Regions from separate parts of the Micromonospora sp. GCM10011542 genome, predicted to be linked through region 2. Evidence: riboswitches for the same ligand, from Rfam matches in the RefSeq annotation. Region 2 holds a riboswitch; each other region holds the start of a gene.
The links. A riboswitch is a leader RNA that binds a small molecule or an ion and turns the genes downstream of it on or off. The one in region 2 is predicted to bind cyclic di-AMP.

Region 1 (7,029 bases), on a different contig from region 2:
GACTATCGACGGCGGTGAGGGCGGTACCGGGGCCGCGCCGCTGATCTTCACGGACTCGGTGTCGCTGCCGTTCCAGCAGGGCTTCTCCCGGGTGTACAAGGTCTTCGCCGGACGCGGCCTGCACGAGCAGGTGGTCTTCGTCGGCGCCGGCAAGCTCGGCCTGCCGGACAACGCGATCGTGGCGTTCGCCCTGGGCTGCGACATGGTCAACGTGGGCCGGGAGGCGATGCTGTCGATCGGCTGCATACAGGCGCAGAAGTGCCACACCGACACCTGCCCGACCGGTGTGGCGACCCAGAACGCCTGGCTGGCCCGCGGGCTGGACCCGGCCCTGAAGTCGGTACGGGCGGCCAACTACCTGCGTACGTTGCGCCGGGACCTGATGAAGGTGGCCGAGGCGTGCGGGGTGGAGCACCCCGGTCTGATCGACACCGGCGCGGTCGAGATCCTCGACGGCCGCACCGGCTCGACCCCACTGCACGAGGTGTACGGCTACCGGCCGGAGTGGGGGCTGCCGGCACCGGCCGACCGGGCCGAAATCGTCCGGTTGATGACCGGCGAGGTTCCGCAGGGTGGCAGCGCCCCGCCCTCCCCCACCGCGGTCGGGTGACCAGAGCCGGTCACCGGGCCGATAATCCGTGGAGGCGACGTCGGGAGCCACCGTATCGTGGCGCGGTGCTGATCAGACGTGAGACAGCCGCCGACGTCGACGCCATCCGCGCGGTGCACGCCGCCGCCTTCACCCCGCCGGACGCCGGTGGCGTACCCGTCGAGGCGACACTGGTCGACGCGCTGCGCGCCGACGAGGGCTGGCTGCCCGCGTACTCCCTGGTCGCGGTCGCCCCGGACGGCCAGGTGGTGGGGCACGTGGTGGCGACCCGCGGTCGGGTGGCCGGCGAGCCGGTCGCGCTCGGCCTCGGACCGCTCGGCGTGCTCCCGGGCTGGCAGCGGCGCGGCGTCGGCTCGGGGCTGATGCACGCGGTGCTCGGCGCGGCCGACGCCCGCGACGAGCCGCTGGTGATCCTGCTCGGGCACCCCGACTACTACCCGCGCTTCGGGTTCCGGCCGGCCGTCGAGGTGGGCGTCACCCCGCCGCAGCCGTGGGGGCCGCGGTACTTCCAGGCCCGCCCGTTGAGCGCCTGGCGGGAGTCGATCCGGGGCGAGTTCCGCTACGCGGCCCCGTTCGAAGGGCTGTGAGCCCGCCACACGTCCGCCGTCGACGGCCCGCCGACCTCGACGGGTGCGTCACGGCACTCGCCCTGGTGCACCGGGCCGACCGCTATCCGCTGAACTGGCCGGCCGACCCGCAGCGGTGGCTGCGCGACGCCGAACCGGCCTGGGTGGCCGTCGACGACGCCGCGACGATCGTCGGGCACGTGGCCGTGCGCCCGCTGCCCGCCCCGGCGGACGGCCCACCCGCCCGCCCGTCGGCCGAGGTGAGCCGGTTCTTCGTGGTTCCGACCGCCCGCGGGTCGGCGCTGGGTGGCGTGCTGCTGGCCGAGGTACGCCGGTGGGCCGCCGAGCGCGGTCGCGACCTGATCCTCGAGGTGGTCGCCGAGAACGCCGCGGCCATCGCCCGCTACGAGCAGGCCGGTTGGCGGTACGCCGGCACCACCACCGCCGACTGGACCGCCCCGGACGGCCGCCCGGTGGCGCTGCGGCACTACCGGCAACCGGCGGACCCCGCGCCACCACGGTAGCCGCCCGGACGTACCGGTCACGCACGTCCGCCCAGGTCAGTGCGCTGAGGTTGGCCGCCATGCGAACATGTGTTCGTGTCGACCGAGGCCACCATCCTGCACGCCGACCTGGACGCCTTCTACGCGTCGGTCGAGCAGCGCGACGATCCTCGGCTGCGCGGTCGGCCGGTGATCGTCGGCGGCGGCGTGGTGCTGGCGGCCAGCTACGAGGCGAAGGCCCGAGGGGTACGCAGCGCGATGGGCGGCCAGCAGGCGCGGCGGCTCTGCCCGGACGCGATCGTGGTGCCGCCGAGGATGTCGGCGTACACGGCGGCCAGCCGCGCGGTGTTCGAGATCTTCCGGCGGACCACCCCGCTGGTCGAGGGGCTCTCCATCGACGAGGCGTTCCTCGACGTGGGCGGTCTGCGGCGGCTGGTCGGGGCTCCGGTCGGGATCGCCGACCGGCTGCGCCGCGAGGTACGCGAGCAGGTCGGCCTGCCCATCACGGTCGGGGTGGCGCGGACGAAGTTCCTGGCCAAGGTGGCCAGCGGGGTGGCCAAGCCCGACGGGCTGCTGGTCGTCGCGCCCGAACGCGAACGGGACTTCCTGCACCCGCTGCCGGTCGAGCGGCTGTGGGGCGTCGGGCCGGTCACCGCCGCCAAGCTGCGCGAGCGGCGGATCCACACCGTGGGCGACGTGGCGCGGCTGGGCGAGGCGGCTCTGGTGTCGCTGCTCGGCGGGGGTGCCGGCCGGCACCTGCACGCGCTGGCGCACCACCGCGACCCGCGGTCGGTGCAGGTGGGCCGGCGGCGCGGGTCGATGGGCGCACAGCACGCGCTGGGCCGTGCCCCGCACACGTCGGCCGACCTGGACGCCACCCTGGCCGGCCTCGTCGACCGGGTCACCCGCCGGATGCGAGCCGCCGGCCGGTCCGGGCGCACGGTGACGCTGCGGCTACGGTTCGGCGACTACGCCCGGGCCACCCGCTCGCACACCCTCGTCAAGGCCACCGCGGACACCGTGCCGCTGCTGGCCGCCGCACGGGCGCTGCTGGGGGCCGCGCTGCCTGACATCGACCGGCGGGGCGTCACGCTGATCGGCGTCTCGGTCGCCAACCTCGACGACAACCCGGTCCAGCCGGAGCTGCCCTTCGACCGCGATCCGGGCGCCGAGCTGGACGCGGCGGTCGACGCCGTCCGGGACCGGTTCGGCTCGGCCGCGCTCACGCGCGCGGTACTGCTCGGCCGGGACCCGGGCGTCGAGATGCCGCTGCTGCCGGACTGACGCACATCCACGGCCCCGGCACACCGGCGGCGACCTGAGCTGAAAGGCACATCACAGCAGGTGGCGGGTTTAGCCCCGGGCATGTTGGGTGACTGTGCAGGGAATCAGCCTGACAGGGGGGACCACCATGTCCGAGGACAGCAGCAATCGACCGAGCCGCCGCACCGAGCGTCCCGCGGACGTGACGGACCCGCTGCTCTGGCAGCTGGCCGTGGACGTGCTGAGCGCCCACGAGCCGGACGAGAACGGCGCCTGCCGCAACCTGCTGTGCGCCGGCCAACCCTGGCCGTGCGCCGCCCGCAGCAGCGCCGAACAGTCGCTCCGGTTGGCACGCGGCTCGACCGAGACACCCGCGACGGCCGACGGGGGCGAGGGCGCCGCCACCGGCTCCGGCTGGTCGGCGGAGTCGGTGCCGGCGGCACGACGCAACCGGGCGGCCGGCTCCGCGTCGTCGCGTCGCGGGTCCGGGGCGACCGCCTCGGCGGCCTGACGCCGCAGACCGCGCCCACCACACGGGCGCGTCCGACGTCGTCGCACACACGAAACGCCCGACCGGTATCCGGTCGGGCGTCCGTGTGCCGTGCGTCAGAGGCTGAGCCGCTGACCCGGGAAGATCAGGCCCGGGTCGGCGCCGATCAGCTTCTTGTTCTGCTCGTACAGCGCCTGCCAGCCGCCGGCCACCCGCTGCGCCTGAGCAATCTGCGACAGGGTGTCGCCCGGCTTGACCAGGTACGTCGAGCCGCCGGCCGGCGCGGTGCGCCGGTGACTGCGGGTCGCCGGCTGGTCGTCGCGCGAGGACCGCTCCTTCGGCTTCGAGGTCGAGCCGGACTTCGACGTGGACTTCGACGACGAGCCGGAGCTGGTCGACGACCTACCGGACGAGCCGGACGTCGACCCGCCCTTCTTGCCGCAGGTCGGCCAGGCACCGATGCCCTGCCCGTCGAGCACCTTCTCGGCGATCGCGATCTGCTCGCCACGGGTGGCCAGGTCGGCCCGGGCGGCGTACTTCTTGCCGCCGTAGCCGGCCCAGGTGCTCTGCGAGAACTGCAGACCGCCGTAGTAGCCGTTGCCGGTGTTGATGTGCCAGTTGCCGCTGGACTCGCACTGGGCGATCGCGTCCCAGTTGACGCCCGCCTGGGCCGGGGCGGCCGGGCCGAACAGGGCGACGGCGCCGGTGACCGCGCCGACGGCCAGGGCACCGACGGCGACGCGGCGGGTGGTGACCCGTCGGTGACGGGGAACGTATTCAGTTGCCATCTGAGCTTCCTCCACGCCGGCGAGGTCAGCTGTCGGGTTCGGGCCGAGGAGCCCGGCCGCGCGATGGCGGCTTCACCCCGAGGTGACGTGCACCGAGGAACTTGGGTCCCCCGCTCCTGCCCGGTTGACTGGGTTCCGACGGCCGGCGGCAGGATTTGGCGTTACCGGTCGCGGTGTCCACGTTGGCGGACCCGACCGACGTTAGGCACCGTCGGTGACGGTCGCCCACTGCCTGTGAACTTCTTCACCAGCCCCCGCGCGGAGCCCGGCGTAGCGGTTGCGGACCGCGCGGGACTGTGCAGTGACCACGATGGACCGATTCTGATCAGGCCCGCTGCGGCCCACCCGTCCGTCGTCGCGGAGGCGTTCCGGTTCACCCGACCCGGGCACGAGAACGTCGCCGGAGTGCGCCACCTGGCCCGCCGTCGAGGGCTCCGGCCGAGTTGGCATCGGCCGGCGGGAGGCGCTCCCCCGCCGGCCGATACGTCTGGATCAGAGGGTGCGGGCCAGCCGGTCGGCGAGCGCCCGGGTGAACCGGGCCGGGTCGGTCAGCTCGCCGCCCTCGGCGAGCACCGCCAGCCCGTAGAGCAGCTCGGCGGTCTCGGTCAGCGAGCCGGTGTCACCGCCCTGCTCGTGAGCCTTGCGCAGGCCGGCGATCAGCGGGTGTCCGGGGTTGACCTCCAGGATGCGCTTCACCTGCGGGATCTCGTGGCCCATCGCCCGGTACATCTTCTCCAGGGTCGGGGTGAGGTCCTGCGCGTCGCCGACGACGCAGGCCGGCGAGGTGGTCAGCCGGGACGAGAGACGGACCTCCCGGACCCGGTCGGCCAGGGCGGTGCCGAGCCAGCCGAGCAGCTCGGCGAAGTCCTGACGCTGCCGTTCCCGCTCGGCCTCGGCCTCCTGCTTCTCCTCCGCGGTGTCCAGGTCGACCTCACCCTTGGCGATGGAGCGCAGCGGTCGGCCCTCGTACGCGCCGACGCGCTCGACCCACACCTCGTCGACCGGGTCGGTGAGCAGCAGCACCTCGTGGCCCTTGGCGCGGAACGCCTCCAGGTGCGGGGAGTTCTCGATGGTGGTGCGGGACTCGCCGGTGGCGTACCAGATGTCGCTCTGGCCGTCCTTCATCCGCGCGACGTAGCCGGCCAGATCGGTGGGCTCGGCCAGGTCGTGGGTGGAGGCGACCGACAGGATCTCCAGCAGGGTTTCCCGGTTGTCGGTGTCGTCGATCAGCCCTTCCTTGACCACCGCGCCGAACTCGGTCCAGAAGGTGCGGTAGCGCTCGGGGTGGTTGGCCTTCAGGTCCTTGACGGTGGTGAGGACCTTCTTCACCAGGCGACGGCGGACGATCTGGATCTGCCGGTCCTGCTGGAGGATCTCCCGAGAGATGTTCAGCGACAGGTCGTGCGCGTCCACCACGCCCTTGACGAAGCGCAGGTAGTTGGGGACCAACGCCTCGCAGTCGTCCATGATGAACACCCGCTTGACGTAGAGCTGCACGCCGCGGCGGCCCTGCGGGGAGAACAGGTCGAGCGGGGCGTGGTTGGGGAGGAACAGCAGCGCCTCGTACTCGAAGGTCCCCTCCCCCTTCATGTGCACGATCTCCAGCGGGTCGGCCCAGTCGTGGCTGACGTGCTTGTAGAACTCGTGGTACTCGGCCTGGTCGACCTCGTCGCGGGGCCGCGCCCAGAGCGCCTTCATCGAGTTGAGCGTCTGCACCTCGCTGGTGGCGTCCGCGCCGTCGGCGCCGGGGCGCTCGACGCGCATCCGGATCGGCCAGGCGATGAAGTCGGAGTACCGCTTGACGATCTCCCGGATCGTCCACTCGGCGGTGTAGTCGTGCAGGTTGTCCTCGGCGTCGGCCGGCTTGAGGTGCAGGGTGACGGCCGTGCCCTGCGGCGCGGTGTCGACCGCCTCGATGGAGTACGTGCCCTCGCCGGTGGACTCCCAGCGGGTACCGCCGCTCTCGCCGGCCTTGCGGGTCAGCAGGGTGACCCGGTCGGCGACCATGAACGCGGCGTAGAAACCGACCCCGAACTGGCCGATCAGCTCCTGCGAGGCACGGGCGTCGGCGGACTCGCGCAGCTGGCGCAGCAGCTCGGCGGTGCCGGACTTGGCGATGGTGCCGATCAGCCCGACCACCTCGTCGCGGGTCATCCCGATGCCGTTGTCCCGCACGGTCAGCGTGCGGGCGTCCCGGTCCACCTCGATGGCGACGTGCAGGTCGTCGGTGTCGGCGGCGAGGTCCTTGTCGACCATCGTCGCCAGCCGCAGCTTGTCCAGCGCGTCGGACGCGTTCGAGATGAGTTCCCGCAGGAAGACGTCCTTGTTCGAGTAGATCGAGTGGACCACCAGCTGGAGGAGCTGACGCGCCTCGGCCTGGAACTCCAACGTCTCGGTCCGGTTGCTCACACCGTCTCCCTTCTCGGCTCATGCGGATGTTCGCGGAAAGGATACGAGCCGTCACGGGGTGGGTCGCGTCCGCGTCCGGGTCGTATTCCCGATCCGGGTCGCACGACGGGTGATCTGGCTGACTTTGCTAAACAGAAGTCAGACGGATACGGTTCCGGTCATGAAGATCGCTGGAACCACCGCCCTCGTCACCGGCGCCAACCGTGGCTTCGGCCGGCACCTGGCCGCCGAACTCCTCGCCCGCGGCGCGACCGTCTACGCCGGCGCCCGGAACCCGGACAGCGTGGACCTGCCCGGCGTGACGCCGGTGCGACTGGACATCACCGACCCCGCCTCGGTGGCCGCCGCCGCCGCGCTCGCCGGGGACGTGACGCTACTAATCAACAACGCCGGCACCGAG
Region 2 (7,029 bases):
TGACCCGCCTTCCGGATCCCGCACCGCCCGCCGGACCTGAGCGCAGGACCGGCCGGGGTCAACGTATGAAATCTATATCACGTATAGGTTGACGTACCTTGCGGTGCGTGTGACGGTGAAGCCCGGGCCCGCGCCCACCCGTGGGCCGGGATGTGCAGGTCAAACGCGTGGAGACGAGGTGCGGGGATGAGTCGTCCCGGTACACCCGGCGGACAGCCGGTTACCCAGCGAGCCCCCGAGCGGTCGGCCGCGCCGACCGACCCGGCGCAGGCGTACGCCGAGTTGGTCGAGGGCAACCAGCGTTTCGTCACCGGTGCTCCGCGCCATCCCAACCAGGACGCCGGACACCGGGCTGCCGTCGCCGACGGGCAGCACCCGTTCGCCGTGATCGTCGGCTGTTCCGACTCCCGCCTCGCCGCCGAGATCATCTTCGACCGCGGGCTGGGTGACCTCTTCGTCGTCCGCACCGCCGGCCACACGGTCGGCCCCGAGGTGCTGGGCAGCGTGGAGTACGCGGTGACCGTGCTCGGCACCCCGCTGGTGGTGGTCCTCGGGCACGACTCGTGCGGCGCCGTGCAGGCGGCCCGGGAGGTGGCCACCACCGGCGTCGTGCCCCCGGGACATCTGGGCGCGGTGGTCGACGCCGTGCTGCCCGGCCTGCGCCGGGCCGCCGCCGAGGGCGTGCACGACATCGACGGCATCGTCGACATCCACATCGCACAGACCGTCGAGGCGCTGCTCGGTCACTCACCCGTCCTGGCCGACGAGGTGGCCGAGGGACGGTGCGCGGTGGTCGGGCTGTCGTACCGGCTCGCCGCCGGCGTGGTGCGGCAGGTGGCCGCCGTGCCGGCCGGCACCACCGCGCTGGACGTGCCCACCGACCCGGCCGCGTCCGCCGCCTGACGCGTCGAGGGCCGCCCCGCGTTCTGCGGGGCGGCCCTCGACGCGTTCGTCCGACGTCAGAGCAGCGACATGTGCACGTGGTCGGTGTGGTTCGACGGTCCGCTGTACGACTTCCAGCCGGTGGCCGGGAACCAGATCTGCCGGTTCCAGATCACGTAGTAGATGCCCAGCCGGTCGGCGTTGCGGATGAGGAACGCGGCCAGGTTGTTGCCGTACGTCCGGGTGTCGGTGTTGTGCCACGGGCGAAAGCCGCTCTTCTCCAACGACCAGTCGCAGGCGCGGCCCTTCGGGTGCTCCCACGGGCCGCCAGGGCGGTAGCAGCCCGCGAACCGGTTGAAGCCGGCCCGCCGGACCTCCTTGTAGGCGTGCAGGGTCCGCGGGGTGATGGTGCCCGAGGTGGTCGGGTCGTCCACCGAACGCGACTCCGGCCGCCAGTCGCCGTCGGAGTCGCGGCCCGGGCCGATCCGGGCCACCGGCGAGGTGGCCGCGACCAGACCGCCGGTGAAGCCCTGGCCGCCGACCAGGGCGAGCGCCTTGTCCGCGTCGTGCTTCTGCTTCGCGATCAGAGCGGCCTGCTTCTGCTGCTCGCGGACCTCCGCGTCGAGGGCCAGCTTCGCCTGCTCGGCGCGGGTCTTCACCGCGTTGACCTCGGCCAGCTTCTGCTCGTTGACCATGTTCAGCTCGTCGAGTGCGGCGGCCCGCTGGACGAACGAGTCCGGCGTGCCGCTCTCCAGCAGCATCGCCATCGCGCCGACCCGGCCGGTCCGGTACGACTGGGCGGCGATCTGGGACACCTGCGGGGCGAGCGCGTCGAGGTCGGCCTGGGCCCGTTTCACCTCGAGCGCGAGCTGGAGCTGCCGTTTCTTGGACTTGTCCAGTTTGGACTGGGCCGCCAGGTAGGCGCGGTTGGTCTGCTCGATGACGTCGTTGAGCAGCTGGGGCTCGCCGTCCTCCTCGTGCCCGGAGGGCGTGGGGGTGTTCGGGGCGGCGTGCGCCGGGAGGGGTCCGGCGAGCACGGTCAAGGCGGCGAACACGGCCACCACGGGCGTCAGCCAGCGGCGTAGGGGTGCCGTCACTCTGTTCCCTTCCGTCGACCGCCGACCGGGTTAGCTGACGGGTTCGGGGCGGAAGTGGCCCCTACCGCTGTTGCGGATTCACCCCACGTACCTGGGTTCCCGGCTCGCCGCTTGGCGATTGGGCGGTGGCACCGCAGGCGCCGCTGCGCGCCTTCGGCGGTAACCGGCAGCGAGGTTACCCGAGAGTCCACCCGCAGAGCTACGTCCGGATGCCTACCAAAAGTGTCATTTCGCCATGGCGCTGAGTGACCAGTGACGCGGTTCTCAGGGCGGACGCCCGACCCGGTCACGCTGAGGAGTGTCACCATGCCGTATCCGTGCTCCTGTTCGGCTCCGGCCACCCGGCGGTGGCGGTGGACGATGGGCCGCGCGCCGGGTCGACCCGGCCCGCGCGAGGGGTGCTCAGCGCGGCCAGCGCCTCCGCCCGCTCCGATGCCGGCCGGCTGGTGGAGGGGGCGTCGCCGGCCGGCGCGGACCCGTCCCGCCCGGCTGCGGTCACCACCGCCGCCAGCCCGGTGGTCAGCGGGACGGCGGCGATCAGGCCGAGCGTGGCGACCCCGCTGCGCACGATCTCCTGAGCCAGGAACTCGCTGGTCAGCATCTCCCCGATCGGCCGCGAGTCGGCGGTGAGCAGGAGCAGCAGCGGTAGGGAGGCCCCGGCGTACGCCAGCACGATGGTGTTGACCGTGGACGCGATGTGTGCCCGGCCGACCCGGGTCGCGGCCCGGTAGAGCTGCAACCGGGACAGCCCGGGGTTCGCGTGCGCCAGTTCGGTGACGGTGGCCGCCTGGGTGACCGTGACGTCGTCCAGCACGCCCAGCGAGCCGATGATGATGCCGGCGAGGAGCAGCCCGTGCAGGTCCACGTCGGCCTGGAACATCGACAGCGTGGTGGCGTCCTCGCTGCCGAAGCCGGTCAGGTGGGTGGCCGCGGTGGCGATCGTGCCGAGCACCCCGGTCAGCACCAGGCTGCCCAGGGTGCCGAGGACCGCTACCGAGGTCTGCGCGGTCACCCCGTGCGTCAGGTAGAGCACGACGAACATGATCAGGGCGGCGCCGACCACCGCGACCAGCAGCGGCGACCGGCCGGCGCTGATGCCGGGCAGCACGAAGGCGAGCAGGATGGCGAAGCTGGCGGCCAGCCCGGCGAGCGCCGCCAGACCGCGCCACCGGCCGAACGCGACGATGGCGACGGCGAAGACGACCGCCAGCCAGACCAGCGGAGTGCCGCGCTGGTGTTCGGCGATGTTCCAGCTGCTGCTGGCCGGGTCGGTGGGGTCGGTCAGCTCGACCAGGATGATGTCGTCGCCGGCCTGCACCCGGGGCGCGCCGGGGCCGGCCGGTACCGGTGCCTCCACCTGCTGACCGGCCGCCGGCCCGTCGTCGACCCGGACGCTGACCGTGCCGCACGGCCCGGCCGCGGCTCCCGGCGTCCCCTCCGGGGCCGGCGGGCAGGGTTCGGTGACGATCCGGGTGACCGTGCCGTGGTAGCGCGGAACGTTGGCGCCACCGTCGGTCGACGGGGTGCCGCCGCGCGGCCAGAGCACCAGGGCGGCGAGAACCGTGGCGACGAAGAGGGGCACCACCGTCGCGACGAGGATCCGTCGCACCCGCGGCGGGGCGGACGGAGCGGGACGGGTGTGGTCGGCGCCCAAAGCGAATTCTCCCAACGGATCCGGTGCGGGGTACGTGCCGGCGGGTCGGTTGGTTCACCGCCTCCGTGGGAACGCGGCACAGGACGCGCCGGATCGCTGCGCGACGACGGATCGGTGACACACCGTGAGGGATCGGCTCGGCCGTCCGCCGGCTCCGCCACGCGGTGGCGGTGTCGGCGCCCGTCGGTTCGGGCGCGGCGGGTGGTACGGCATCCGGAGGGTCATCGTCGGGAATGGTAACCAGCCCGAACCCGGGTCGCAGGTCGCGCCGGGGTGTCGGGAGCCGATCGGTCAGCCCCGCTTCATCAACCGCCCGACGGCCGCCATCATCTCGCTGGCCATCTCGTCGGCCCGGCCCTCGGCCGCACCCTCGTGCATGCAGTGCCGGGCGTGCCCGTCGAGCAGCCCCAGGGCGACCTTGTCCAGCGCGGCCTGGATGGCGGAGATCTGGGTGAGCACGTCGATGCAGTAGCGGTCCTCGTCGACCATCTTCTCGATGCCCCGGACCTGCCCCTCGACGCGGCGGAGCCGCGCGAGCAGCTGGTCCTTGCTGGCGGTGTACCCGCGGATCGGAGTGGGTGCGGTCATGTCGACCAGGATAGCGTACCCCTGGGGGGTATGGTACGGTCCTCCTTGGGCCGGATACCCCCACCGGGTACCGGTAAGTGATCGAGAAGCGGTCCGTCTCCGATTTACCCCCTGGGGGTATAGGCTGGAGGCGGTGGAGGGAGTTCCGATGGTCACCACGACGTACCAGGTGCAGGGCATGACCTGTGGGCACTGCGTGAGCGCGGTCAGCAGCGAGGTCGGCGCCATCGCCGGCGTCACCGACGTGCAGGTCGATCTGACCGCCGGCCGGGTCACCGTCACCAGCGAGGCCCCGCTCGACCCGGCGTCGGTGCGCGCCGCCGTCGACGAGGCCGGCTACGACCTCGTCGACGCGTGACGGAGACCGGGGTGCCCCGATGAACACGGCGATGAAGCTCAGCGGCTTCGCCCTCGGCCTCGCGGCGGTGTTCGGAGCGGCGTACGGGGTCGGCCAGGTCGCCGGCCCCGTCGCCCCGATCGCCGAGGCGCGCCACGACGCCAGCGCCGCCACCGGCGACGCCGCGCACGGCGCCACCGAGGGCGGGCACGACGACGCCACAGGCGGGCACGGCGACTCAGCCGGCGACGCCGTCGAGCGGTTCCCCGGCGGCCTGCTCGTCTCCGAGCACGGCTACACCGTCGAGCCGGTCGCGGCGCCCGCCGACCAGTTCGCCTACCGGATCACCGGCCCGGACGGCCGGCCGGTCACCGCCTTCGACGTGGCGCACGACAAGCGGATGCACCTCGTCGTGGCCCGGCGCGACCTCTCCGGCTTCCGCCACGTACATCCCGAGATGGCGCCGGACGGCACCTGGCGGGTGACCTCCCCGTTGGCCGGTCCGGGCCAGTGGCGGGCGTTCGCCGACTTCACCCCGACCGGTGGGGAACCGCTGACCCTCGGCGTGGACGTGACCGTCCCCGGCGCGCTGACCGAGCGACCGCTGCCCGCCCCGGCGACCAGCACCACGGTCGACGGCTACACGGTCACCCTGGCCGGCGCCCCGCGGCCCGGCCGGACCTCGCCGCTGACCCTGACGGTCAGCCGAGACGGCGCACCGGTCATCGACCTGGAGCCCTACCTGGGCGCGTACGGCCACCTGGTGGCGCTGCGCCAGGGGGACCTCGCGTACCTGCACGTGCACCCGGACGGCACGCCCGGCGACGGGCGGACCCGACCCGGGCCCGCGGTGACCTTCTTCGCCGAGGTCCCGTCCGTGGGCAGCTACCGGCTCTACCTCGACTTCCGGCACGGCGGCGCGGTGCACACCGCCGAGTTCACCGTCACGACCGACGGGAGCCCACGATGACCACCACCAGTAGGCCGCTACCCGAGGCGCCGAACCGCATCGAGCTGGCGATCGGCGGCATGACCTGCGCGTCCTGCGCGGCGCGGATCGAGAAGAAGTTGAACCGGATGGACGGGGTGACCGCCACCGTCAACTACGCCACCGAGAAGGCCACCGTCCGGTACGCCGACGACGTGACGCCGGACGACCTGATCGACACCGTTCGCCGCACCGGCTACACCGCCGTGCTCCCGCCCCCACCGGCCGCCGTCGAGCCGACCGTGGAGCCGGCGGACGAGCTGCACGGCCCGCGTACCCGGCTCTGGGTGTCAGCGGTGCTGACCGTGCCGGTGGTGCTGCTGGCCATGGTGCCGGCCTGGCAGTTCGACTACTGGCAGTGGCTCTCGCTGACCCTCGCGGCCCCGGTCGTGGTCTGGGGCGGGCTGCCGTTCCACCGGGCCGCGCTGATCAACCTGCGGCACGGCGCCGCGACCATGGACACCCTCGTCTCGCTCGGCACCCTCGCCGCGTTCGGCTGGTCGCTCTGGGCCCTCTTCCTGGGCGACGCGGGCCTGCCCGGGATGACGCACCCGTTCCGGTTCGACATCACCCGCACCGACGGCGCCGGCGCCATCTACCTGGAGGCGGCGGCCGGGGTCACCGTGTTCATCCTGGCCGGCCGCTACTTCGAGGCCCGCTCCAAGCGCACCGCCGGGGCCGCCCTGCGCGCCCTGCTCGAGCTGGGCGCCAGGGACGTCGCGGTGCTGCGCGGCGGAGTGGAGACCCGGATCCCGGTGGACCAGCTCGCCGTCGGTGACCGGTTCGTGGTCCGCCCCGGCGAGAAGATCGCCACCGACGGGGTGGTCGACGAGGGCACCTCGGCGGTGGACGCCAGCATGCTGACCGGCGAGTCGGTGCCGGTCGAGGTCGGCCCCGGCGACGCCGTGGTCGGCGCCACGGTGAACGCGGGCGGCCGGCTGGTGGTCACCGCCACCCGGATCGGCGGGGACACCCAGCTGGCCCGGATGGCCGAGCTGGTCGAGCAGGCACAGAGCGGCAAGGCGGCCGTGCAGCGGCTGGCGGACCGGATCTCCGGCGTCTTCGTGCCGATCGTCATCACGCTGGCCGTCGGCACGCTGGGCTGGTGGCTGGGCACCGGGTCGGGGCCGACCGCCGCGTTCACCGCCGCGGTGGCCGTGCTGATCATCGCCTGCCCGTGCGCGCTGGGCCTGGCCACGCCGACCGCCCTGCTGGTCGGCACGGGCCGGGGTGCCCAGCTCGGCGTCCTGATCAAGGGGCCGGAGATGCTGGAGTCGACCCGGCGGGTGGACACGGTGGTGCTGGACAAGACCGGCACGGTGACCACCGGCCGGATGACCCTGGTGGACGTGGTCCCGGCGGCCGGGGAGGACGGCGCCGAGCTGCTCCGGCTCGCCGGGGCGGTGGAGGCCGCCTCCGAGCACCCCATCGCCCGGGCGGTCGCCGCCGGTGCCGCCGAGGCCGGCGCGCTGCCCCCGGTGAC
Region 3 (7,029 bases), on a different contig from region 2:
GGGGCGAGATCGACGTCGACACCGCGTACGAGGTGCGCGAGGCGATTGCCGAGGTGCTGGCCAAGGGCCGCCCCTCCCGGATCGAGCTCAACATGCGGCTGGTCACCTTCATCGACTCGGTCGGCATCAGCGCGATGGTCGCGGGCTTCCAGACCGCCGAGGTCAGCGGCGTCAAGCTCGTGGTCACCGAGCCGAGCCGGTTCGTGCACCGGCAGCTCTGGGTGACCGGCCTGCTGGGCCTCTTCGGTGCCCCCGAGCCCTACTTCGCCGGCGCCGCCACCCCGGAGGTGCTTCCCGGCGCCTGAGCCGGGTCACGTTCCGTCGAGACCGGTCAGGTCGATGTCGGTCACCTCGGTGACCGCCCGGATCGCCGTCACCGAGGCGTACCCGTCGGCGAGCAGCGCCACGTCCGTGCCGGGCTGTGCGGCCTGACCGCGTTCCTCCAGCGACGTCCGGACGTAGCCGTGCCCGGCCTCGGCCACCGTCATCTGCACCTGGCCGAAGCTGGCCAGCGTGCCGCGGCGTACCCCGCGCAGACGCTCGTGCGGCAGGTCCGGCGCGTTGACGTTGAGCACGCTCTCCACCGGCCCCGCCGTGAGCCGGGGCAGCAGGTCCAGCGCCACCCGGGCGGCGGTGCCCCAGTGCCGCTCCACGTCGCGTACCCGAGCGGCGGCAGCGACCGCGGCGCCACCGCTGGCGGCCGTCGCCTCGCCGGCGGAGAGCACGTCCAGCGAGACGGCCAGCGCCCGGCAGCCGTTCGCGGCGGCGGTGAACGCGGCGCCCACGGTGCCCGAGTGCAGCACGGCCCTGCCGGCGTTCGCCCCTCGGTTGATCCCGGAGAGCACCACCGACGGCGGCGGGCCGAACGCGCCGTGCAGCGCGATCAGCGTGATGAAGCCGGGCGGGCCGCCGACCCCGTACGCCGGCACGTCCGGCAGTTCGGACAGCGGATGGTCGTGCACGATCACCCGCCCGTCCCGTTCCAGCGCGGTCATCCCGGCGCTGGTGCCGCTCGCCTCCTCCAGCGGCGCGGCGACCACCACATCCAGGCCTCGCTGTGCGGCGGCGCGGGCGAGCGCCTGAATGCCCGGGGCGGCGATTCCGTCGTCGTTGGTCACCAGCACCCGCAGCTTCATCGCTCGACCCGTTCGGCCAACTCGTCCGGGGTGATGTGCTCCTGCGGCCGGCTGTCGGCCGGGACCAGCCGGACCCGGTCCACCAGGCCGGTGATCGAATCGAGCCGGCCGGTGCCCAGCCCGTGCCGGGTGACGTTGAGCGCCCCGGCCGCCGCACCGGTCCGGATCGCGGTCCGGATGTCCCCACCACCGGCCATCACGGCGGCCACCCCGGCGGTCATCGAGTCACCCGCGCCGCGCGGGTCGGCCGCCTGCAACCGGGGCATCTCCACCTCGAACAACTCCCCGTCGACCAGCGCCAACGCCGGCTGGTCCGCGCGGCTCACCACCACCGTGTCGGCGCCGCCGGCGTGCAGGTCGTACATGGCCCGGGTCAGCTCGGCGGTGTCCTCGTCGCGGGCGCGGCCGTCGCGGATCAGCTCCTCGTGGCTGACCTTGAGGAAGAACACCCCGCTCTCCAGCACCGCGGCGAGGTGCTCGCCCGAGAGGTCGACCACCACCCGGCCGCCGTTGGCGCCCAGGTCCGCGGCGAAACGTCGGTACAGGTCCGCCGGCACGAGCGCCGGATCGTTGGGGCCGCTGAGCACGCTGACCGGGGCCCGCAGGCCCTCGCCGAGGGCGAGGTTGTACAGCTCGTCCAGCTCGTGCCGGCTCAGCGGCTGCCCGGGTACGTCGACGATCTCCCGCCGGCTTCCGTCCCGGCGGTCGTGGACGTACCCGCCGCTGCCGGAGTCGCGGACCACCACCTTGACGTCGACCCCCTCGCTGACCAGCAGCGGCTCCAGCACCTGGCCGATTTCACCGCCGAGCGCGGTGCAGAGCACCACGTCCACCCCCAGCGACAGCACCATCCGGGCCTGCCAGACGCCCTGCCCGCCCGGATGCAGGTGCAGCTCCGGCTGGCCGCTCGGCTGGTCCACTGTCACCGTCAGCTGCGGGGTTGGCGCGAAGACCATCACGTGCCCGCTCACCGGTCGTACCCGCCCATGTCCCGCCCTCCGTCCGCCGTCAGCCGGTGTTTCCCCCGAACCGGCCGTCATGCGACCAGCGGGAGAACGACGGGCGTCCAGCGGATGACGCGCGGCCGTTGCCAGCCCGACCGGGGTACGGGACGATCGTGCGACCAGCGACGGCGGGAGATGGTGTGCTCAGGCGGGATACCTTCAGTTACACCGTCCAGGCCCGGTGCTCACTGGCCGAGGCGGCGGCGTTGCTCGGCGACCTGACCCGGCAGGGGGAGCTGCACCCGCTGATCGTCCGGGTCCGCCAGCTGCCACCTCGCCCCGGCGCCCGGGCCAGCTACGCGATCACCGACCGGCTGGCGGCCGGGCCGCTGCGCTTCCCGATCACCTACCGGGCGGACGTGCTGATCAACGACGGCGACGAGATCGTCACCGTGGCCCGGCAGTGGCCGGCCACCACGGTGCGTAACCACACCCGGCTGCGGGCCGAGCCGGACGGGCTGGTCCGGATCGACGTCGAGATCACCCTGACCGCGCCGGCCCCGCTGTTCCGGTACGCGTTCCGCGAGGCCCGCGCCGCCCACCTCGCCCTGGCCACCCGCCTCGGCGCCGCTCTCGACCGGACCACCAACCCCCCGACTCCCACCTGACCCGGAGCTGCGCGACGTCCGGGACTCCGGCGCGGGGGCTCCTACCTCCCCGACCGTGCGCCGATCCTGCTGGGGGCAGCCGCACGAGTCCGAGCGGCCCGGCGGCGGCCCCAGGGCTTGTAGGTGGAGAGGACCGTCGCGATGATCATCAGACTGGTCGACACGGCCGGGGCGATCACGAGGTCGGCGCGTTCCCGGGGTGGCAGGGCGGCGCCGAGCGCGCCGGCGTGCCGCAGGTTCGGGGTGAGCAGGAAGAGCACCAACCCGACCATGACGCTGGTGATCACCAGCTTGACCAGCACCCAGCGGTAGCGCAGCAGCCCCCACGGGGTGAGCAGCGCGCTGGTCACGCCGATCAGCCAGACCAGCACGCTCAGCGGCGCGAACAGCACGGTACCGACCAGCGCGGCGACCGGATAGACCACGGCCGGGTCGGCGCCGCGCTGCGCGGCGATGCCGAGGGTGAGCAGCACCAGGTCGGCGCCGAGCCAGCCGAGCGAGGTGACCAGGTGCAGGGTGAGCAGGCCCTTGCGGGCGGTGGGCGAGATCCGAGGCATACCGGCGATGGTGCCGGCCGGGACCGGCGGGGTCGTCCGGTCGTCGACGACATCCCGGGTACGTCCCCGGACGTACCGCGGCCGGTGCCCTCGTCGGATGAGGGCACCGGCCGGGTGGGTCAGTACACGGACAGGTGCACGTGGTTGGTGTGGTCGCTGGACGGGTCGCCGCCCGCCCCGCTGTACGACTTCCACCCGCTGCTGGGCAGCCAGATCTGCCGGTACCAGATCACGTAGAGCACCGCGAGCCGGTCGGCGTTGCGGATGAAGTACGCGGCGAGGTTGTTGCCGTACGTCTTGTCCCCGCCGGTGGCGTCACCGCCGAATCCACCCTTCTGCGCGGCGAAGTCGCACGCCCGCCCCTTCGGGTGCTCGCCCGAGCCGCCATTGCGGTGGCAGGAGACGTACCGGGTGAAGCCGGCCGCCTTGGCCTGGTTGAGCGCGTGCAGGGTGCGCGGGGTGATGCAGCCGCTGGCCGGGGTGGGGTCGTTGACGCTGCACGACTCCGGTGGCCAGGAGCCGTCGGAGTTGCGCGGCGCGGCCTTGGCGTTGGCGGTGGAGGTGCCGCGGTTGGAGCCGGAGTCGGCGGTGGTCCGCGGCTTGCTGGTGGTGGCCACGGTGAGGGCCTTCTCGGCCTGTTCCTTGCGCTTGGCCATCACCGCGACCTGCTTGCGCTGTTCGCGGATCTCGCCGTCGAGCGCGGTGCGGGTGCGGGTGACCTCGTCGCGGGTGGCGAGCAGCTCGCGCAGTGCCCGGTCCTCGTTGGCGGCGACCGCGTCCAGTTGGGCGGCCCGGTCCATGAAGCCCTCGGGCGTGTTGCTGTTGAGCAGCGCCGCCATCGTGCCGAGCCGGCCGGTGCGGTAGGCCACGCCGGCGATCTCGCCGACCTTGCCGCTGCGCTCGGTCAGCTCGGTCTCGGTGGACTTGAGTCGGGTGGCGAGTTGCTGTTGCCGCCGCACCGAGGTGTCGAGGGCCCGCTTCGCGTCGAGGTAGCCCTTGCTGGCCGCCTCGAGCTGGGCCCGCAGCGCCGGAGTGCCGCCCTCCTCGTCACCGTCGGGGGCCGCGGCGCGCTGGCTGGCCGGGGGCGCCGCCGTGGCGACGGTGGCCGGGGCGGCGACGATGCCGAGGGCGAGCATCGCGGCGAGCAGGGCCGCCAGTCGGGCGGCGGGTGGTCGTGCTGGTGCCACTACGCATGTCCTTCCGTCAGCCGCCGACCGGGTTAGCTGACGGGTTCGGGACGGAAGATCCCTACCGCTGACGCGGATGCACCCCGAGAACGTGGTTCCCCGGTTCGCCCGTGCGGGCGATTAGGCGGCGGCCGCCACCGGCGCCGGGTGGGCGCCACCGGGTGGAGGCCGGGTCAGAGCCTACCGGTGCCGGTGGGGCTGCTGCAGCGGTTGTGACGGACGGTGCGTGCGACGCCACGGGAAATCCCGGCGAATGCCTGGAAAACGCGCTGAAATGCCGCTACCACTCGACCGATCCGCAGGCCCCCGGGGCCGCCCCGGGCTCGATCTGCAGCGTGGCGTGCTCGATCCGGAAGTCCTCGTGCAGGGCGGTCCGGGCCGCCGTCAGCACCGCCCCGACCTCCGCTCCGGGCGCCATGGTCAGATGGGCGGAGGCCACCTCCATGCCCGAGGTCAGCGTCCAGACGTGCAGGTCGTGCACCTCGACGACGCCCGGCACGGCGGCCAGGCGGTCGTGCACGGCGGTGACCTGGAGGTGCTCCGGGGCGGCCTGCACCAGGATGCGTACCGCGGCCCGCCCGAGCCGCCAGGTGCGGGGGAGGATGAACACGCCGATCGCGACCGCCACGAGCGGGTCGGCCCACCACCAGTCGGTGACCTCGATGAGCAGCGCCGCGCCGATCACGCCGACCGATCCGAGCAGGTCGCCGAGCACCTCCAGGTAGGCGCCCTGGAGGTTGATGCTCTCCCGGGCGCCCGGCCGCAGCAGGGCGAAGGCGACGAGGTTGGCGAGCAGGCCGAGCGCGGCCACGGCGAGCATCGGGCCGGCCCGTACCTCGGGCGGGTCGCCGAACCGGCCGATCGCCTCGACCACCACGTAGATCGCCACCCCGGAGAGCAGGGCGGCGTTGGCCAGCGCGGCCAGCACCTCCAGCCGGTAGAGGCCGAAGGTGCGCTGCGGGTCGCTGGTGGAGCGCCGGGTCGCGGTGATCGCGGCCAGGGCCATGCCGATGCCGAGGACGTCGGTGAACATGTGACCGGCGTCGGAGAGCAGGGCCAGCGAGCCGGTGTGGAACGCGGCCACCGCCTCGACCACCATCAGGGTGGCGAGCAGCCCGAACGCCGCCCAGAGCCGGCCCCGGTGCTGGTGTGCGGCGTTGGCGACCGACCCGTGGTGGTGGTCATGACCTGCGCCCACGACCCCACCCTCCATCGCCGGTCCCGACCCGGTCAAATGTATGCTCACATCGCTATGTATGCAACTGTACGGCCAGCGATCGGCCGGGAGCGGTGGATCGCCGCGCTCAGTCGACCGTGTCGACGGTGGTGAGCCGCTGGGTGGCCCGGGAGAGCGCGACGTAGAGGGTGCGTACCCCGGAGCCCGGATCCGCGCGGATCTCGCCCGGGGCGACCAGCACGACGCCGTCGTACTCCATGCCCTTGGCCTCCAGGCTGGTCACCACCTGCAGCCGTGGCCCGCCGATCGAGGCCAGCCAGCCGGCCACCTCGTCCCGGCGGGGGACCGGCGTGATCACCCCGACCGTGCCCTCGACCTCCGCCAGCAGCTCGGTGGCCGCCTTGAGCGTCGTGGTCTCCAACCCGGCGGGCGGCACCACCAGCTGGACCGGGTCGACCCCGGTGGAGCGGACCGCGCTGGGCAGCGGCAGGTCCGGGTAGAGCCGCCGGATCTCCGCCGCGGCCACCGCGAAGATCTCCGCGGAGTTGCGGTAGTTGGTGGTGAGCGTGAACTGGTGCCGCTTGCGCCGGCCCAGGGCCTGGTCGCGGGCCCGGGTCAGCTCCTCCGGATCGCCGGTCCAGGCGGTCTGCGCCGGATCACCCACGACCGTCCAGGAGGCCAGGCGCCCGCGCCGGCCGATCATGCGCCACTGCATCGGCGAGACGTCCTGCGCCTCGTCCACCACGACGTGCGCGTACTCCCGGTAGTCCGCCGGGCGCTCCCGGGCCGCGTCCCGGGCGGCCCGCTGCCGGTCGGCGAAGGTGCTCAGCTCGCGGACCCCGCCGGCGAGCTGGAACGGATCCCGCTTGGCCCGGGCCGGCCGCACCGGCTGGCCGAGCAGCGCGTCCAGCTCGTCCAGCAGCGCTACGTCGGCGATCGTCAGCCCGGCGGAGTCCAGGCTCCGGTACGCGGCGGAGAGCAGCCGGATCTCCGCGCCGGAGAGGATTCCGCCGGCGTAGCGGCGCAGCCGCTGCGGGTCGGCCAGCCAGCCGAGCACGTGGCGGGGGTGCAGCCGGGGCCACCACGCCTTGAGGAACTCGCGGAACTCGGGCCGCTCGGCGATCTCCTCCTCGAAGGCCCGTTGCTCCGGCAGCCGGCCGGTGGTGGCGTGCTGGCGGGCCTGCGCCCACAGCGCGGCGAACACCCCGTCGAAGCCGGCCCGGCGTACCTCGTTGCGTCGGGCGCCCCGGGGCAGCGCGCGGTCCCGGATCGCGTCCAGCTGGGCCCGGTCCAGCCGCAGCAGTTGCCCCCGGTAGAGCAGGCGCAGCTCGCCCGGGCCGCCCGGTGCGGCGTCGCGCAC
Region 4 (7,029 bases), on a different contig from region 2:
GGCCGGTGCTGGTGGCCCGGCATGCTCTGCCCTACCTCCAGCAGACCAAGGGTCAGCTGCTGCTCTACACGTCCAGCTCCTACACCCGAGGTCGCGCCCAGTACGCCCTCTACTCCTCGACCAAGGCCGCCCTGGTGAACCTGACCCAGGCGCTCGCCGACGAGTGGGCCGAGTTCGGCGTACGGGTCAACTGCGTCAATCCGGAGCGCACCGCGACGCCGATGCGGACGCGGGCCTTCGGCGACGAGCCGGAGCACACCCTCCTCGCGGCGGAGACCGTCGCCCAGGCTTCGGTGGACGTGCTGATCTCCGACCTCACCGGTCAGGTCATCGACGTACGCCGGGCGCCGGGTGGGGTGCCGACCCCGCGGACGCCGGAACAGACGGACGCGGCGACCAGCACGGCCGCCGGCTGACCGTCGGACATCAGTCGGCCACAACGGCGGGGAACGGAGCAACATGCGTGGTGCACTGATCAGGAAGCTGATCGCACGGTGCCTGAGTACCGGTCTGGCGGTCCTCGCGTTCCTCGTGGTCGCGTTGACCGGTGCGACCCTGTGGGGGCTGCTGCTGGCGGTGGCCGCCCTCGCGGCGGCCGGCTGGGAACGGCGCGTGCGGCCCGGCGCCGACACCGTCGCGGAGACGACGCTGATCGCCGCCGGGATCCTCGTCGGCTACGCCCGCCGGCTCGACGCCGGGTTCGACCCTGTGCTGGTCGCCACCGCGCTGGTGCTGCTGGGCCTGGTCCTGCTGGTCGGGCCGCTGCGCGACGCCGGCAACCTGGAGATCCGGGTGGCCAACCTGCCCGTGCGGGCCTGGACGCCGCTGGTCGCCGAGCAGCTCGGCACCGCCCTGATGGGGCTGCTCGCCGTGGTCGCCGGGGCAGCGGCGCTGGTCCTGCCGGCCGCCGTCGCCCTGGTCGCCAGCCTGCTGGTCGCCGCTGGCGCGGGGGCCGTGGCGGTCGACCTGGCCCGGCGGCGGTTCCGGCCGGCCGCCGGCGGCGGACCGGTGGCCCGGGCGCTGCGCCAGCACCAGCCGGAGTTCGTGCTCTACTTCTCCGCCCCGCCCGGCTCCGAGTACCAGGTCACCATGTGGCTGCCGTACCTGGAGCGGATCGGCCGGCCGTTCGTGGTCCTGCTGCGCGAGCCGGAGTTCCTGGCCCCGATCGCCGCCGCCACCACGGCCCCGGTGGTCTACTGCCCCACCCTGCGGGCGATGGACGAGGTCTTCGTGCCGAGCCTGCGGGCGGCGTTCTACGTCAACCACGGCGCGAAGAACAGCCACTGCATCCGGTTCACCCAGCTCACCCACGTCCAGCTGCACCACGGTGACAGCGACAAGGCGCCGAGCGCCAACCCGGTGTCGGCGATCTTCGACCGGATCTTCGTGGCCGGCCCGGCGGCGATCGACCGGTACGCCCGAGCCGGGGTGGACATCCCGGCCGAGAAGTTCGTGGTGGTGGGCCGCCCGCAGGTGGAGTCGATCGAGGTGCGCCAGGAGCCGGTGCGCGGCCTGGCCCAGCCGACGGTGCTCTACACCCCGACCTGGACCGGGCACCACGCCGACGCCGACTACTGCTCGCTGCCGGTGGCCGAGAAGCTGCTGCGGCGGCTGCTGGAGCGCGGCGCGACGGTGATCCTGCGCGCCCACCCGTACACCGCGCAGAACCCGGCCTCGGCCCGCCAGCTCGGTCGGCTGACCGAGCTGCTGGTCGCCGACCGGGCCAGCACCGGGCGGCAGCACGTGGTGGGTGCCGCAGCCCGGGAGCTGAGCCTGGCCGAGTGCGTGAACCGGTCCGACGCGCTGGTCTCGGACGTGTCCGGGGTGATCTCCGACTACCTCTACTCGGGCAAGCCGTACGCGGTCACCGACATGGGCGACGAGGGCGACCGGTTCACCGAGCACTTCCCGCTGGCCGGGTCGGGCTACGTGCTGCGCCGGGACATGTCCAACGTCGACGAGGTGCTGACCGCCCTGCTGGACACCGATCCGCTGGCCGAGGCCCGCTGGCTCACCCGCCGCCGCTACCTGGGCGACTTCCCCGCCGAGTCGTACGCCGAGGGGTTCCTGGCCGCCGCCCGGCGGGAGCTGGCGGCGACGCCGGATCAGGCGACCGAGCGACAGGCACCGTCGCTCTCCCCCACCGCCTAGCTCAGCGGTACGTCTCCAGCAGCGCCAGCACGGCCGCCGGGTCCTGCAGGTGCGCGTTGTGGCCGAGCCCGGGCAGGGTGACGACCGGTACGCCGAAGGCTCTGAGCTGGGCGTCGGTGACCATCGGGTCGTGCTCGCCCCGGGCCAGCAGTACGGGCGCGTCGGTCGCCGCCAGCAGCGCGGCCAGGTCGGGCGCACCCACGGCGAACGCGGCGGGGTCCATCGCCAGCCGCCATCGGCCGTCAACCTGCCGCAGCCCGGCGTCCACCGCCGGGTGGTCCGGCGGGAACAGCCCCTCCAGCCCGGACACCCGCAGGTAGCGGCGGGCCGCCTCATCGCGGCTGGCGAACCAGCTCACCGGGCGGGCGGCGAGCTCGCCGGCGCGGGCAAGTTCGGCCGGCGTCCAGACCGCCTTGATGCCCAGCCCGACCACGGCGTCGACGGCCACCCCCGCGTGGCGGGCGGCGAGTGCCAGACCGACCACACCGCCCAGGGAGTGCCCGAGTACGACCACCCGGTCGGCGACGGCGAGGCCGTGCGCGACCCGGTCGGCGATCCCGGCGAACGAGTACTCCGGCAGCGACGGCGACCGGCCGTGACCGGCCAGGTCCGGTGCCAGCCACCGCCCGCTCCACCGCTCTTCGAGCAGTGGCGCCCAGGGCGACCAGACGTCCCCGGTCGCCCCCATGCCGTGCAGCAGCAACAGGACCGGCTCGCCGCGCAATTTCTCCGCCACGGCCGCAGTCTGTCATGACGCGCACCACCCCGACCACCGGCGATCGCCCGGCCAGACTCGGATCTACGCACCGTCGGTCCATCGTGGAGGATTCGTCACCAATCACCCGGCGTACGGGTTCGTCGCGCTCCGGACCGCCCGCGACGGCAACGGGCGCCGACCCCGCGCAGGGGGTCGGCGCCCGTTGGGCCTCGTGCGTGACTCAGGCGGAGTAGCCCCGGGTGGTCATCCAGTTGGCCAGGTCGATGGTGCTGATCCAGTAGGACGGGTCGGCCGGGTTGGCCGAGTCGGCGATCCGCACGGTCCGGCCCTCGTCCTTGTAGCCCACCACGGCGATGTAGTGCCCGCCGCCGTAGGAGTGCCAGTTGCCGTCGGTGTCGGTGGCGTCCCCGACGATATTCGCCACCACGCCGCGACCGTCGGTGATCGCCCGCACGACGTCAGCCTGGAGCCGGTCCATCTGCGCCGGGCTGGGCGCGTTCGGGAACATCCGGGTCCGGTACGGCGAGCCCTTGACCTCGGCGTTGAGCACCCGGGTGGTGTCCTCGGCCGAGTTGGTGCCCATCTCGGTGGTGCCCAGCTTGGCGCCCAGCTCCTCCTGCGTGCGATCGATGCCGGCAGCGCTGAGCGCGTTGCGGGTGGCCGCCGGACCGCAGTTGTAGAAGGTGTTCTGCGCCTGGTAGTCGTACTTCAGCAGCTTGGACGCCGGCGGCTTCGGCGGCGCGGGCTTACGGGTCAGGTCCGGGTCACCGCTGGTCTTGGCGGCCCGGGAGGCGCTGGTCGGGGCCGGCACGGCGGTGGCGGGCGAGCCGCTGGTCGACGCGGACGCGGCGGCACCCGCCCCGCCCATCGCGGCGGCGTCGCTGCGAAGTTCGGCGGCGACGGTGGTCGCGGTCTGACGGCCGATGGGCGCGTCGTCGGCGTTGGCGAGCAGGGCGCCGGTGGTGGACGCGAGAGCCAGGGCCGCGGCGGACGCGGCGACGATCTGGTACGGGCGCTCGCTGGCGAGACGACGCAGCTGACGCTTGAGAGTGTGCTTCACGGGGTCCTCCACGGGTTCGGGGCGAGAGCGGCGCACCAGGGCCGGGTCGGGATCCGGGTAGGCGGCAGCGCGCGGACCGTGGTCCGCGCGGGTGGTGGCAGCTCAGGTGCACGCCCGGCCGGGCCGGGCTGGAAGGGCGGTGACCCGGGGGGTCAGCTCACCGTCACCGGACGAATGAGCGGGGGTACCGCGACGCCGTGGAGGCGGGGGAACAACCGGGGGGTGGAATGGTGCTGCACGGAATGGAACTCCTTCCGGAACCGCCTACCGGGTTAGCTGACGGATTCGGGCGGGAAGATCGCCCTACCGCGGGCCGTGGCTCGCGGATTCACCCCGGACGTACCTGGGTCCCCGGCTCGTAGATCACGATTAAGCGGGTCGACGCGGCGTCGCCTCTTGCGATCGGTAACCGCATCGGACGAGCGAACACTACTGGTCCTCTCCCGCGCTGCCAAGCCAGGCTCACCTGCGTAAACCTGAATTGGCGCGGCAATTTTTACGCGTTTCGCCGCTGACGTGACTCGATGGGACAAGCGGTTACGGCGGCACCCGGGGTCGACAACCGGACAGCCGGCCGGCAATGACGCCGCATTCGCGTGAGGATTACGCCCGGCCGTGCCAGGTGCCCGTTTCGGTGTCGTGTGACCCGGCTCACGGCATGGTTGGGACGATTTCGGTCTGCGTACCGCAGGTCGGGACCGATCTTCGGCCGGGCGACCCCGGCGCCTGCCCCCTCAACATCAGGCGATGACAGTCAGCCCACCCGGGCCGGACGCCAGCGGGCCGCGGTCGCCGGGCGGGCCGCCGTGGTGGTGGCCGGCCGGATCGGCACCCGGACCGGTCGCAGCCGGGCCGCCGCCGCGTACGCCTCCTCCGCGAGCGCGCGAGCCGCCTCGGCGGCCACCTCGGCACTCCGCCACGCGGCCTGCTCACGCTCGGCCGCGGCGCGATGCGCGAGCAGCTTGCCGTCCCGGATCGCGCGACTCAGCAGCGCCTCCTGCTCGACCGGGTGCCGCCGGGGATCCCACCCGTTGCGGTGCGCGAACACGTCAGTGAGCTGACGCATCGAGAGGTCACCCCGCCAGTGCGCCGCCATCGCCGCGCGGTGCAGGTACCGCTCCCGGGCGGCGTACTCCGTCGGGGTGCGGGGCGTGCGGGGGCTGGGGAGCGCACCCGCGCCAGCGAACCGGCGGGCGGCGCGTTCCGCCTCGTCGTACCCCACCCAGGCCCGCTCGGTCGCCTCCTGAGCGGCCAGCCAGTCGGCGCGACGTCGTCGGGCGGTCTGCGCCGCGCCGGCCGCGGCGACGGCCACCTCCTCGGCGTACCGGCGCAGGTCGGCCGCCTCGACGGCGGCGAGCTCCCGGGCGGTGGGCGTCGGGGCCGGGTCGACGGCCGGCCGGTCCCGCTCGGGGCGAGCGACCAGCACGGTGAGCACGGTCAGGGCCAGGAGGAACAGGGCCGACCAGATGGCGGCGGCCTGCGGAACCTCGGTCAGAAACTGGTAGAGGACGGTCTCCATGGTCGGCACCTCGGGGGAAGAGCGCTGCGGTGGAAGCCGCACGGCCGCCGGGACCGCCGCGGCGCGGGCCACGGCTCGGCGGGGCGGGGTGCGGAGATGGGTGATCGACAGGCGCGGTGGCGGGGCGGGCCCCCGATGACTCAGCGCGCCGGCGGGGCCCGGGAGGCCCGGGTGGCCGGATCGGCGGTACGCGGCAACCACCGTGCCGCGATGCCGGCGGCACCCTCGGCCAGCCCGGCGGCCTCGACGGCGGGCGCCGCCGCGTGCGCGTCGGGTGACGTCGGCGAGCCGGCGTGGCTCACAGCGACCGGGGTCGCCTGGCTCACGGCGACCGGGGTGGCGTGGTCGACCGCGACCGGGGTGGCGTGGCTCACGGCGATCGGGGTGGACTGGCCGACGGCGATCATGGCCGCCTGGTCGGCGGCGCCGCACGGGACGACCCACCCGGAGGACGGCGGGCCCGTCGCCCCGGCCGAGATGTGCGGCGGGCCGGCCTGGGCCGGCGCAGCGGCTGACGCACCGGCGCCGAGGGCCAGGGCGGCGAGCACGGCCAGGCTGGTCAGCAGCCGCGTCGCCCAGCGCGCCACCCACCACAACGGACAGGTGAGCGCGACGGGAGGCACGGCCCCACGCTACCGCCGGCGCCGGCCGCACGCATCGACGCCGGGCGTGTCGGCTGTCGCCGCGCCGGGGCTCCGGTCCAGCATGGACGCGATCAGCGCGAGTCGACGCGTACCCGTCGCCCGTCGTCGACCGCATCGTCGTCGACCGTGGCGGCCTCATCGATCACGGCGGCGTCAGTGACCACGGCGTCAGTGACCGCGGCGTCAGTGACCGCGGCGTCGTCGCCGGTCCGCGGTCGCGGGATGCCGCCGCCCGGCGGCGCCCCGCCGCGGCGAGGTGCGAGCCGGCGCATCAACGGCGTCTCCACGTAGCGGTGCAGCAGCCCGGCCAGCACCAGGGTCAGCAGCAGGAAGCCGAGCACCACCGCCGGACCACGCCAGCCGGTGAAGCCGACGCCCAGATTCCCGGACCAACGCAGAACGGCCGTCATCACCAGGACGTGCACCAGGTAGAAGGCGAACGACACCTCACCCAACCAGATCAGCGGGCGGGACCGCCACGGTGAGGACCCGCCACGGACGTCCGCGTCGGCCGCGGCGGTGATGACCAGCAGGTACGCCGCCGCGAGCAGGGCCGCCCACAGCTCCGCGCGGACCCACTGCGCGGCGGCCACCCAGACGACCACGAAGAGCACACTGGCGACACTCAGCCGAGGGCCCCGCCACCAGCCCCGACGCATCAGCTCAGCCGCCGCCGCGCCCATCCAGAACTCCAGCGACCGCACCGGCGGGAAGATCTGGGCGAACCACCACCGGTTGACCTCCGGCACCAGCGTCTGGGCCGGCCAGAGCGCGAGGATCAGCAGCGGCACCGCGACCACCACCGCCCACAGCGCCCAGGGCCGGGCCCGGCGCAACAGCGGCAGCGCCAGCGGCAGGCAGAGGTAGAAGAAGAACTCGCAGGACAGCGACCAGCTCACCGTGTTGACGCTGTAGAACCAGCCGGACCGCGCGTCCC

Region 1: linked by a shared signal. The riboswitch ahead of ACFOW4_RS26950 (transglycosylase family protein) and the one ahead of ACFOW4_RS23305 (coiled-coil domain-containing protein) in region 2 are both predicted to bind cyclic di-AMP.
Region 3: linked by a shared signal. The riboswitch ahead of ACFOW4_RS30040 (coiled-coil domain-containing protein) and the one ahead of ACFOW4_RS23305 (coiled-coil domain-containing protein) in region 2 are both predicted to bind cyclic di-AMP.
Region 4: linked by a shared signal. The riboswitch ahead of ACFOW4_RS01000 (C39 family peptidase) and the one ahead of ACFOW4_RS23305 (coiled-coil domain-containing protein) in region 2 are both predicted to bind cyclic di-AMP.

Annotation. Positions count from the first base shown of each region.
Region 1 is NZ_JBHSBO010000062.1:48,569-55,597, reverse strand. It holds gene ACFOW4_RS26975 (glutamate synthase-related protein) at 1-610, shown strand, start outside; gene ACFOW4_RS26970 (GNAT family N-acetyltransferase) at 676-1,197, shown strand; gene ACFOW4_RS26965 (GNAT family N-acetyltransferase) at 1,194-1,700, shown strand; gene dinB (DNA polymerase IV) at 1,776-2,963, shown strand; gene ACFOW4_RS26955 (hypothetical protein) at 3,091-3,453, shown strand; gene ACFOW4_RS26950 (transglycosylase family protein) at 3,549-4,220, opposite strand; cyclic di-AMP (ydaO/yuaA leader) riboswitch at 4,220-4,391, opposite strand; gene htpG (molecular chaperone HtpG) at 4,713-6,629, opposite strand; gene ACFOW4_RS26940 (SDR family oxidoreductase) at 6,790-7,029, shown strand, end outside.
Region 2 is NZ_JBHSBO010000058.1:529,055-536,083, reverse strand. It holds gene ACFOW4_RS23310 (carbonic anhydrase) at 187-903, shown strand; gene ACFOW4_RS23305 (coiled-coil domain-containing protein) at 960-1,979, opposite strand; cyclic di-AMP (ydaO/yuaA leader) riboswitch at 1,984-2,114, opposite strand; gene ACFOW4_RS23300 (YibE/F family protein) at 2,281-3,633, opposite strand; gene ACFOW4_RS23295 (metal-sensitive transcriptional regulator) at 3,925-4,221, opposite strand; gene ACFOW4_RS23290 (heavy-metal-associated domain-containing protein) at 4,370-4,579, shown strand; gene ACFOW4_RS23285 (hypothetical protein) at 4,599-5,528, shown strand; gene ACFOW4_RS23280 (heavy metal translocating P-type ATPase) at 5,525-7,029, shown strand, end outside.
Region 3 is NZ_JBHSBO010000068.1:96,666-103,694, forward strand. It holds gene ACFOW4_RS30015 (STAS domain-containing protein) at 1-305, shown strand, start outside; gene surE (5'/3'-nucleotidase SurE) at 312-1,136, opposite strand; gene ACFOW4_RS30025 (1-phosphofructokinase family hexose kinase) at 1,133-2,092, opposite strand; gene ACFOW4_RS30030 (SRPBCC family protein) at 2,281-2,748, shown strand; gene ACFOW4_RS30035 (hypothetical protein) at 2,790-3,305, opposite strand; gene ACFOW4_RS30040 (coiled-coil domain-containing protein) at 3,425-4,492, opposite strand; cyclic di-AMP (ydaO/yuaA leader) riboswitch at 4,498-4,629, opposite strand; gene ACFOW4_RS30045 (cation diffusion facilitator family transporter) at 4,773-5,690, opposite strand; gene ACFOW4_RS30050 (HelD family protein) at 5,797-7,029, opposite strand, start outside.
Region 4 is NZ_JBHSBO010000003.1:89,362-96,390, reverse strand. It holds gene ACFOW4_RS01015 (SDR family NAD(P)-dependent oxidoreductase) at 1-416, shown strand, start outside; gene ACFOW4_RS01010 (CDP-glycerol glycerophosphotransferase family protein) at 460-2,151, shown strand; gene ACFOW4_RS01005 (alpha/beta fold hydrolase) at 2,153-2,887, opposite strand; gene ACFOW4_RS01000 (C39 family peptidase) at 3,090-3,929, opposite strand; cyclic di-AMP (ydaO/yuaA leader) riboswitch at 4,176-4,315, opposite strand; gene ACFOW4_RS00995 (hypothetical protein) at 4,684-5,448, opposite strand; gene ACFOW4_RS00990 (hypothetical protein) at 5,589-6,071, opposite strand; gene ACFOW4_RS00985 (acyltransferase family protein) at 6,164-7,029, opposite strand, start outside.